Regions from separate parts of the Clostridium felsineum DSM 794 genome, predicted to be linked through region 1. Evidence: riboswitches for the same ligand, from Rfam matches in the RefSeq annotation. Region 1 holds a riboswitch; the other holds the start of a gene.
The links. Region 1 has a riboswitch for FMN ahead of ribD (bifunctional diaminohydroxyphosphoribosylaminopyrimidine deaminase/5-amino-6-(5-phosphoribosylamino)uracil reductase RibD). Riboswitches for the same ligand answer to the same signal wherever they lie in the genome.
Positions count from the first base shown of each region.

Region 2: another riboswitch for FMN. It lies ahead of CLFE_RS05385 (ECF transporter S component); the one in region 1 lies ahead of ribD (bifunctional diaminohydroxyphosphoribosylaminopyrimidine deaminase/5-amino-6-(5-phosphoribosylamino)uracil reductase RibD).

Region 1 covers NZ_CP096980.1:4,038,246-4,043,333, reverse strand. Annotated here, with positions in the region: gene CLFE_RS18850 (chemotaxis protein CheX) at 1-92, shown strand, start outside; gene CLFE_RS18845 (flavodoxin) at 250-678, shown strand; gene CLFE_RS18840 (DUF3793 family protein) at 694-1,308, shown strand; gene CLFE_RS18835 (biotin--[acetyl-CoA-carboxylase] ligase) at 1,321-2,133, opposite strand; FMN riboswitch at 2,280-2,394, shown strand; gene ribD (bifunctional diaminohydroxyphosphoribosylaminopyrimidine deaminase/5-amino-6-(5-phosphoribosylamino)uracil reductase RibD) at 2,491-3,597, shown strand; gene CLFE_RS18825 (riboflavin synthase) at 3,604-4,245, shown strand; gene CLFE_RS18820 (bifunctional 3,4-dihydroxy-2-butanone-4-phosphate synthase/GTP cyclohydrolase II) at 4,256-5,088, shown strand, end outside.
Region 2 covers NZ_CP096980.1:1,114,060-1,119,147, forward strand. Annotated here, with positions in the region: gene CLFE_RS05380 (Tex family protein) at 1-1,832, shown strand, start outside; FMN riboswitch at 1,895-2,011, shown strand; gene CLFE_RS05385 (ECF transporter S component) at 2,086-2,715, shown strand; gene rimI (ribosomal protein S18-alanine N-acetyltransferase) at 2,729-3,175, opposite strand; gene tsaB (tRNA (adenosine(37)-N6)-threonylcarbamoyltransferase complex dimerization subunit type 1 TsaB) at 3,168-3,881, opposite strand; gene tsaE (tRNA (adenosine(37)-N6)-threonylcarbamoyltransferase complex ATPase subunit type 1 TsaE) at 3,878-4,336, opposite strand; gene CLFE_RS05405 (HD-GYP domain-containing protein) at 4,446-5,088, opposite strand, start outside.

The DNA.
Region 1 (5,088 bases):
GTGCAAATTATAATAAAGTTATATGCATTGAGATGTATATAGATGATATGCCTTTTGAAATAAATGTTTCCTTAAATGTTATGCAAAAGTAAAAATATAAATATAGATGAACACCCTTATGATTAGCCGTATGCCCAATCATAAGGGTGTTTTGTAGTTGCAAAGAAATACGTATTGACAAAAGAGGAAAATTGGTATAAGATACAAATGAGATTGAAAATCAATATCATTTGTATAGGAGGAATAAAAATGTTAAATGTAAATATAATTTTTTGGTCTGGAACTGGGAATACTGAAATTATGGCCCAATTAATATCAGACGGTATTAAATCAGCAGGAGGAGAGGTAGAGTTACTTTCTGTAAGTGATGCAAGTATAGATAAGGTTAAAGCTTCAGATATAGTTGTGCTTGGCTCACCTGCAATGGGAGATGAAGTAATAGAAGAAGCAGAAATGGATCCGTTTATAGAGTCTATTTCTGAAGAGATAAAAGGAAAGAAAGTAGCGTTATTTGGTTCATACGGTTGGGGAGATGGAAAGTTTATGCGAGATTGGGTAGAGCGTATGGAGGGATATGGCGCTAAAGTATTAAATGATGGATTAATAATTCAAGATGCACCTGAAGGAGAGTCAAAAGATCAGTGCATAGAATTTGGAAAAAAACTTTTAGAAAATTAAGTGAGGAGTAGAAAGATGGTAGAACTTTCATATAGCTTTATAGATTTTATTAAAGGAGTTACAGGAAAAAAGTATATGGTGAATTTGATAACATATTCTATAGCACCAGTTATGTTTAAGCAAAAACCATCTTCTATAATTACTATATCTAATGAGTATAAAGGGATGTATGATTTATGGAAAGCTTATGGGGAAGAATATTTAAAATATATAGATTTAGATACCTTTGAAATTAAAAGGGAAAAAGATTCTTTAATACTTTTGTTTTATGATAAAGAGTTATTGAATAAAACTCTTTATCATAAAACAAACATGAAGTTTTTAACTAGATTTGGTTATAATTACAAAATGAATTTAGATGAAATTCTTGAGTTTTTAAAAGAAAGATATAAACAGACTCTTTGTCCACATGAACTGGGGATATTTTTAGGTATTCCAGTTGAAGATGTTGAGGGATTTATAAAATGTAATGGTGAAAACTGTTTATATTGTGGATATTGGAAGGTTTATAAAAATAAAGAAAGAGCTTTAGATACATTTAAAAAATATGATGAATCAAGAATAAAGGCAATTAAATTATTAAGTGAAAACATTGAATTAAGTCAAGTTAAAAATATTTTCACTCAATAGTTTATTTAGAAACTAGTAAAACTTGTTGAGAGTTACTTCGCCCGAAATTAAATTTTCATAACTCCCATCTTTGAAGGCTACAACTAATTCTCCAGCATTACTTATATCAATTACCTTAGCTGATTGTGTAGAATCTTTTTTGGTAACGGCAATTTCCCTTCCTATAAGAGCTGAATTTTTTTTACATATGCTAAGAAAAGCATCAGGATTTTGTGTATTTAAAAAATTATTATACATAGTTTCAAAGTCATTTAAAATACTTGAAAGAATAGCTTCGCGAGAAAGTTCTTTATTTAATTCTATTTTTAAGGAAGTTGCCTTTTTTGTTATTTCAGGTGAAAAATCTTCAGGAGCTTGATTTATGTTTATTCCAATGCCTAAAATTATGTTTGGTTCATTATACAGGTCTTCTGATAATTCAGCTAATATTCCAATGAGTTTTTTACCATTTAAAAGTATGTCATTTGGCCATTTAATAAGGCTATTTATATTATTTTTGTTAAAAGAATATGTTATAGAAGCTGCAGCTAATTGTGTTATCAAAGGAAATAACTTTTTTTCTATAGTTGGTTTTAATATAAGAGACATCCATAACCCCTTATATTTTGGTGAATTCCATACTCTATCAGAAAATCTGCATTTCCCAAAAGTTTGCTCTTCTGCAATTACAAGAGTTCCATTATAGTCAGAGTTTTTTATAATTCGTTTTGCCTCTAAATTAGTTGAATCTACAGTATCTAAAAGTAGTATGTTTCTTCCAATATATTTTGTTGTAAGGCTTGAATTTATTTTATTTATATCTAGAAAATTTTCTGTATTATTCATGAATTTGCCTCCTAGAATTAGGATATATTATAGTTGAATTTAAGTGTAAAAGAGATTATATATACCTCTTTCTATGAATTATAGCATATTTGTAGGGTATTGACATAAAAATTTGTAAGTAGTATACTAAAGAAAATTAAATAAGGAACATCCTTCAGGGATGGGTGAAATTCCCAATCGGCGGTAAAGCCCGCGAGCCATTTGGCAGATTCGGTTAAATTCCGAAGCCGACAGTTAAAGTCTGGATGAAAGAAGGAAGCGTATTTTAAGTACGCAGATTTTGGATGTAAATCCCTGGAGAATTATCTTTCTTTAGGGATTTTTTTGTTTGCCGGCAAATCCTATTAAATAAGGGAGATGTTTAAATTGAATGAAGCTTTTATGAAAAGAGCTTTAGATATTGCAAAAAAAGGTAGTGGATATGTAAATCCTAATCCTATGGTTGGGGCAGTTATAGTTAAGGACAATAAAATAATTGGAGAAGGGTACCATGAGAAGTTTGGTGGAAATCATGCTGAAGTAAATGCTTTAAAAATGGCAGGAGACGAAGCTAAGGGTGCTGAACTGTATGTTACTTTAGAACCCTGCTCTCATTACGGAAAAACGCCACCTTGTGCGCTTGCAGTTGTCAAAGCAGGTATAAAAAAAGTTATAATAGCAATGGAAGATCCTAATCCTTTAGTTAGTTCAAGAGGTATAAAAATATTAAGGGATAATGGCATAGATGTTGTTACTGGAATTATGAAAGAAGAAGCTGAGAAGCTAAATGAAGTTTTTATAAAGTATATAAAGACTAAGAAACCATTTGTAGTTATGAAGACAGCTTGCACGTTGGATGGTAAAATATGCACAGTGTCGGGAGAAAACAGGTGGATAAGTGGAGAAGCTTCAAGGAGATATGTGCATTATTTGAGAAGTAAGTATATGGGGATAATGGTTGGAGTAGATACAGCTATTTTAGATAATCCACTTCTTACAACAAGAGTTGATAATAAAAAATTAAGGAGTCCTACAGCGATAATCGTTGATTCTAAGCTTAGAGTACCATTTAAGCTTAAAATTTTTGGTACACTCTCTGAAAGAAAGATTATCCTTGCAACTACCGAACTAGCAGAGGATGATAAGGTATCTAAATTTAAAGATATGGGGGTTACAATTATAAAAACTCCTGATAAAAATGGGCGTGTAGATTTAACTTATTTAATGAATGAGTTAGGTGACATGGGAGTGGATAGTATTTTACTTGAGGGTGGCAGTAAATTGAATTTTTCTTGTTTAAAGGAAAGAATTGTAGATAAAGTAAATTATTTTGTTGCTCCAATAATTGTAGGAGGGGAAAAAAGCAAGGGAACAGTTGGTGGAGATGGAATTGATCATTTGGTTGATGCTATAAAGATATTTGATTTTCATTCAGAAAAGATAGGACAAGACATTTTAATAACTGGATATGTGAATAGGAGGTGATGCAGCTTGTTTACTGGTCTTGTAGAAGAAGTAGGAGAAATAAAAAGTATAAAAAAATATGGGAATTCAATACGTTTTGCTATAAAGGCATCAAACATAATGGAAGAGGTTAAAATTGGTGACAGCATAGCAGTAAATGGAGTATGTCTTACAATTACAGATTGTACTAGGGCAGAATTTGATGTTATGAAAGAAACGTATAAGGTGACTAATTTAAAAGATTTAGCAGTTGGAGGCAAGGTTAATCTCGAGAGAGCATTAGCATTAGGAGATAGATTTGGTGGTCATATAGTAACAGGGCATGTGGATGGTATAGGTATTATAGATAATATAAAAAAAGATGAAATAGCCATTGAGTACAAAATAAAAGCAGACAAAGAAATCTTAAGCGAGCTTATATATAAAGGATCAGTAGCTATAGACGGAGTTAGTCTAACCTTAGGAGAAGTCACAGAAAAATATTTTAAATTTTATCTTATTCCACATACTCAGGAGAAGACAATATTAACTGAAAAAAGTATAGGGGATAAGGTAAATATTGAGTGTGATATTGTTGGAAAGTATATTCGAAATATTATAAATATAAAAAATATTTCTACAAATAATTGTATGACAAAAGAATTTTTAAAAGAAAATGGATTTTATTAGGAGTGATATTATGAGTTTTAAATTTAGTAGTATAGAAGAGGCTATTCTAGATATAAAGCAAGGGAAAATGGTAATAGTTGTAGATGATGAGGATAGAGAAAATGAAGGAGATTTGGTTGCAGCTGGTGCCAATATAACAGGAGAAACAATAAATTATATGGCTAAATATGCAAGAGGACTAATTTGTACACCGATGGACTCAGAAAGTATGGAGAGGCTTAATATAAATACTATGGTAGATAAAAATACAGAGTACTTTGGTACAGATTTTGGAGTGTCAGTAGATGCAGCAAGTACTAGAACAGGAATTTCAGCTTATGAAAGAGCAGAAACAATAAGAAAGCTAGCAGAAAAGAAATCTACAGAGGAGGACTTTGTAAAGCCAGGACATACTTTTCCTTTAAGAGCTAAAAAGAATGGTGTTTTAGACAGAAATGGGCATACAGAAGCAACAGTTGATTTGGTTAAACTTGCAGGCTTTAATCCTCCGGTTGGTGTGTGCTGTGAAATTATGAATGAAGATGGTACTATGGCAAGATTACCACAGCTTATGGAGTTTTCAAAGAAGAATAATATAAAAATAATAACTATTGAAAAGTTAATTGAGTATAGAAAAAAAAATGAAGTGCTTATAAAAAGAGAGGCAGAGGCAAAGCTTCCTACGAAATATGGAGAATTTAAGATAATTGGATATAAAAATTTAACAGATAATAAAGAAAATATAGCCATAATAAAGGGAGATGTAACTTTAGAGAAGGAGGTACTTGTTCGAGTACATTCTAAATGTCTTACAGGGGATGTATTTGGGTCTTTAAGATGTGATTGTGGCGAGCAACTAGCAAA
Region 2 (5,088 bases), 2.0 Mb from region 1:
AAAGAACAAGAGCAACAATAGCACTTGAAAAGGGATTAAAGCCTCTTGCAGACGAAATTTTAAGTGGAAAATTCAAGGATAATATAGAAGAGTTTGCAAAGACCTTTATAAATGAGGAAAAAGGTGTGAATTCTATGCAAGATGCACTTAACGGTGCTGAGGATATAATAAGTGAAGTTATATCAGATAATGCTGAATTTAGAAAATGGATAAGAAAGTACACTTACAAGAGTGGTATTTTAGAAACTCAAGGAAGCAGCAGTGAACCAACACCGTATGAAATGTACTATGATTTCAAGGAAGCTGTAAGTAAAATTCCACCACATAGAGTTCTTGCAATAAACAGAGGAGAAAAAGAAAAAATTCTATCAGTAAAAATAACAACAGATGATGAGAAAATAATAAATTACCTTGTTTTAAATTGTTTGACAGGAAATAATGTAACTGATAAGTACATAGAAGAGAGTATTAAGGATTCACTTAAGAGATTAATATATCCATCTATAGAGAGAGAAATAAGAGCTGAGCTTACTGAAAAAGGAGAGAATTCAGCTATTGAAATATTTAAGGCTAATTTAAAAGCTCTTTTAATGCAGCCACCAATTAAGGGAAATGCTGTTCTTGGATATGATCCTGGTTTCAGAACAGGCTGTAAAATTGCAGTTTTAGATGAAACAGGAAAGCTTTTAGATACAGCTACGGTTTACGCTACAGCACCACAAAATGATGTAGAAGGTTCTATAAAGACTTTAAAAGAGCTTATATATAAATACAATGTAGGGGTAGTATCTTTAGGTAACGGAACTGCTAGTAGGGAATCTGAGGAAGTAGTTACAAGACTTTTAAAGGAAGTAAAGCAGGAAAAAGGAATGGATGTTTATTACGTAATAGTTTCAGAAGCTGGAGCATCAGTTTATTCAGCATCAGAGCTTGCGGCAAAAGAATATCCAGATATAAATGTTTCTTTAAGAGGAGCTATTTCTATAGGAAGAAGACTTCAAGACCCATTAAGTGAGCTTGTAAAGATTGATCCTAAATCAATAGGTGTTGGCCAATATCAGCACGATGTAGCACCTAAAAAAATGGATGAATCCTTAAAAGGAATAGTTGAGGATTGTGTTAATAACGTAGGAGTAGATCTTAATATAGCAACTCCATCGCTACTCTCTTATGTATCAGGTATAAATGCTAATATCGCCAAGAATATAGTCGAATATAGAGAAGAGAATGGAGCGTTTAGTAACAGAAAAGAGCTTTTAAAGGTGAAAAGACTAGGACCAAAAGCTTTCGAGCAATGTGCAGGATTTTTAAGAATAATGGATGGAGATAATGTGCTAGATAACACTTCTGTTCACCCTGAATCCTATAAAAAAGCGGAGGAGTTTTTAGGTAAACTAGGTTATAAAGCAGAAGATATAGCAAAGGGAAACTTAAAAGATATTGATAGCAAGGTAAAATTCTTTGGCATAGAAAAATTAGCTGATAGTCTTGATATAGGAGTTCCAACACTTACAGATATAATAAGTTCAATAAAAAAACCAGGAAGAGACCCTAGAGAAGAAATGCCAAAGCCTATATTAAAAACAGGAATTATGGACATAAAACAACTTAAACCAGGTATGGTGCTTATGGGAACAGTAAGAAATGTTGCTGATTTTGGAGCTTTTGTAGATATTGGGGTTCATCAGGATGGACTTGTTCATATAAGTCAACTTTCAGACAGCTTTGTAAAACATCCTCTTGATGTAGTAAAAGTAGGAGATGTAGTAGAGGTTAGAATTTTAGAAGTTGATGAAAAAAGAAATAGGATATCCCTAACTATGAAAAAGTAGTTTTAAATTAAAAACATATTGAATTTATTCTAATAATGATATATAATATATAAAAAATATAAAATAATCTTCAGGGCAGGGTGAGATTCCCTACCGGCGGTATAGCCCGCGAGCCTTTTTAGGTATGATCTGGTTAAATTCCAGAGCCGACAGTAAAGTCTGGATGAAAGAAGAGTGCATTAAATTTGGTATGTATGCCCTGGCTTTTAGTCGGGGCTTTTTTAATGTCTTGAAGGTTTTAGGAGGAGTTAACTTGAAGAATTCAAAACTTAGTACTTTAATCAAAATTTCACTTTTATCAGTAATTGGCTTTATACTTATGTTTATTGAATTTCCTATTCCAATTTTCCCTGCTTTCTTACAAATAGATATAAGTGACTTGCCAGCACTTTTAGGAGCCTTTGCAATGGGACCTATAGCAGGAATAATAATAGAACTTATAAAAAATGTTCTTCATCTTTTAAGAACTCAAACAGCAGGTACAGGAGAATTGGCAAACTTTATAGTTGGTAGCATGTTAGTTTTAGTTTCAGGAGCTATGTACAAGCATAAAAAGACAAAAACAAATGCTGTTATATCACTTAGTACAGGAGTTATTGTAATGTCTGTGGTTGCAAGTGTATTAAACTACTTTATATTCTTACCATTGTACGAAACATTACTTCATTTTCCTATAAAAGAAATTGTTAAAACAGGTCATGCTATAAATTCATCAATAAATGATTTGAATAGTTTTGTAGTGTATTCTATACTACCTTTTAACTTACTCAAAGGTGTTATCATTTCGGCATTAACTATGGTAATGTATAAAAGAGTTTCACCAATACTTCATAGAGAAACTGAAGAGCTAAGTAATAAAAAAGTAGAAACTATGTTAAAATAGCAGGATTAACCTGCTATTTTTCATTTCTCCACATTATAAGAGCATCTTCATTATTGTCGCTGTAATATTTTTTCCTTATGCCCTCTTCTTTAAATCCGAATTTTTTATATAGATTTTGAGCTACTATATTTGATACTCTGACTTCTAAAGTCATAGAGTTTATATTTCTAATGGAGCATAGCTTTATAAGTTCTTTAACAATTAAGTTTCCAATACCTATCCCTCTAAATTCAGGATGAACTGCTATATTAGTTATATGTCCTTCATCAATTATGAGCCACAACCCCCCATAGCCAATTACAACATTATCTTTTTTTATCACTAAATATTTAGCAAATTTGTTATTTAGTTCACCCTCCATAGATTCTTTTGTCCAAGGTGTGGGAAAGCACAAATTTTCAATAGCAATTATAGAATCTATATCTTCTTTTTTTAAGGGATGCACTGTTAGATTACTCATCTATACTCATACCTGTCCTTTTTTCGTATTCTCTCTCGGCTTGAGATTTTCTTATATATATAGGTTTAGAGGTTATTAAATCGTCTTCAACACCCGATTTTAATAGCTTCATACCTATGTCACATAAGCTTGAGGACCTTACTAAATTAAGATGTGCAGGAGCGAAGTGCGCATCTTCAAGGTTTTCCTGAAAAAAATCTTTAAATTTAAAAGTTGCATCACCTATGAACGTAACCTTTGAATTATAAGTTTTTAGTAGCTCAAGAAGTTCTGTAATATGCATAGCATCATAATCTGTAAGTCTTTTTAGTGTGTCATTCTCAAAGGTATATAATGCAGTATAAACATTATCTCTAAGTGCATCTAACACTGGACATATTATTCCAGAAGAGTATGCCATATTGTGAGCCAAGGCATCAAGAGAAGATACACTTACAAACGGTTTTTTTGAACCTTCACTTAAGCCTTTAATAATTGACATTCCAATTCTAAGTCCAGTAAAGGAACCAGGGCCCTTTGAAACAACAAAACCATCTAAATCTTCAACTTTTAGATTAACTGTATTTAACATATTATCAATCATAGTCATAAGTATTACTGAATGTTGCTTTTTATAGTTGAATGTAATTTCTCCTAGAAGTTTATCGTCATCCATTACAGTACAAGTAGCCGCCTGTGTAGCAGAATCAATAGCTAAAAGTTTCATATCTTAATCTCCTTTACATAATCATATCTTTTGTCAGTAAACGTAATTGTTATTTTTCTGTAATTTTCACCTTGGTTTAGAAGTTTGTTTATTGTAACTTCAATATGCTCAGGTGGGATTATACTCCTGATGTAGTCTGACCACTCTATAACACTTACAGCATCACTAAAGATATATTCATCAAAGCCTATGGCGTAAATTTCATCAGGATCATTTACTCTATAAACATCAAAATGATATAACTTAAGTCTCCCTGTATATTCATTTACTATGTTGAAAGTTGGACTTGTTATGTATTCTTCAATATTAAGTCCTTTCGCAATACCCTTTGTAAAATGGGTTTTACCAGAACCTAAATCTCCATTTAAACAAATTATATCTCCTGGCATAGCTAAAGCACCTAATTGTTCACCAATACTAAAGGTTTTATCAACACTATCCACAATAAATTCCATAAAATCACCTCGTTTTGTGAATTTCATACCTATTAAGTTTATATCAAATATACAAAAAATAAAAGACATAGGGCTTAAATTAAAGCCCTATGTTATATATTATTACCTATTAATTTGCTTTTAAAGCACCAGCTAATTGTGCTACAGCCTTTTTACATATAGAACCATGTTCTGCCATATCGTTTAGTATTTTAAAAGCTTTATCATGACTCATACCTTTTCTGTAAGGTCTATCCTCAGTTAAAGCTTGATATATATCGCATACTCCCATTATTCTAGATTCTTCTGGCAATTCATTAGCGGATAGATGTCTTGGGTAACCAGTTCCATCTAATTTTTCGTGATGAGAAGAAGCCCATTCGCTAATATCATTTATATTGTCAATACTATCTAAAATTATTTTTGTATAGTATACATGAGATTTTATAATTGAAAACTCGTCATCTGTAAGAGAACCATTTTTATCTAAAATAGTTGTAGGGATAGCCAGTTTTCCTATGTCATGAAGAAGTCCTGCGATTTTCATTTTAAGACACTTTTCATCTGAATATCTAAGATATTTTGAAACCCTAAAAGCAAGATTAGATATACTCCTTGAGTGTCTAGCAGTAAAGCTACTCTTACTATCAATTACATCAGATATCATTACAGCGAAGCTTTCAAATTGTTGTAAATCTAATTTATCCGTTATATTAGGTGATATGGTATCTAGTATGGAATCAAGAAAGGATATGTTTTCCATATCAAACCAA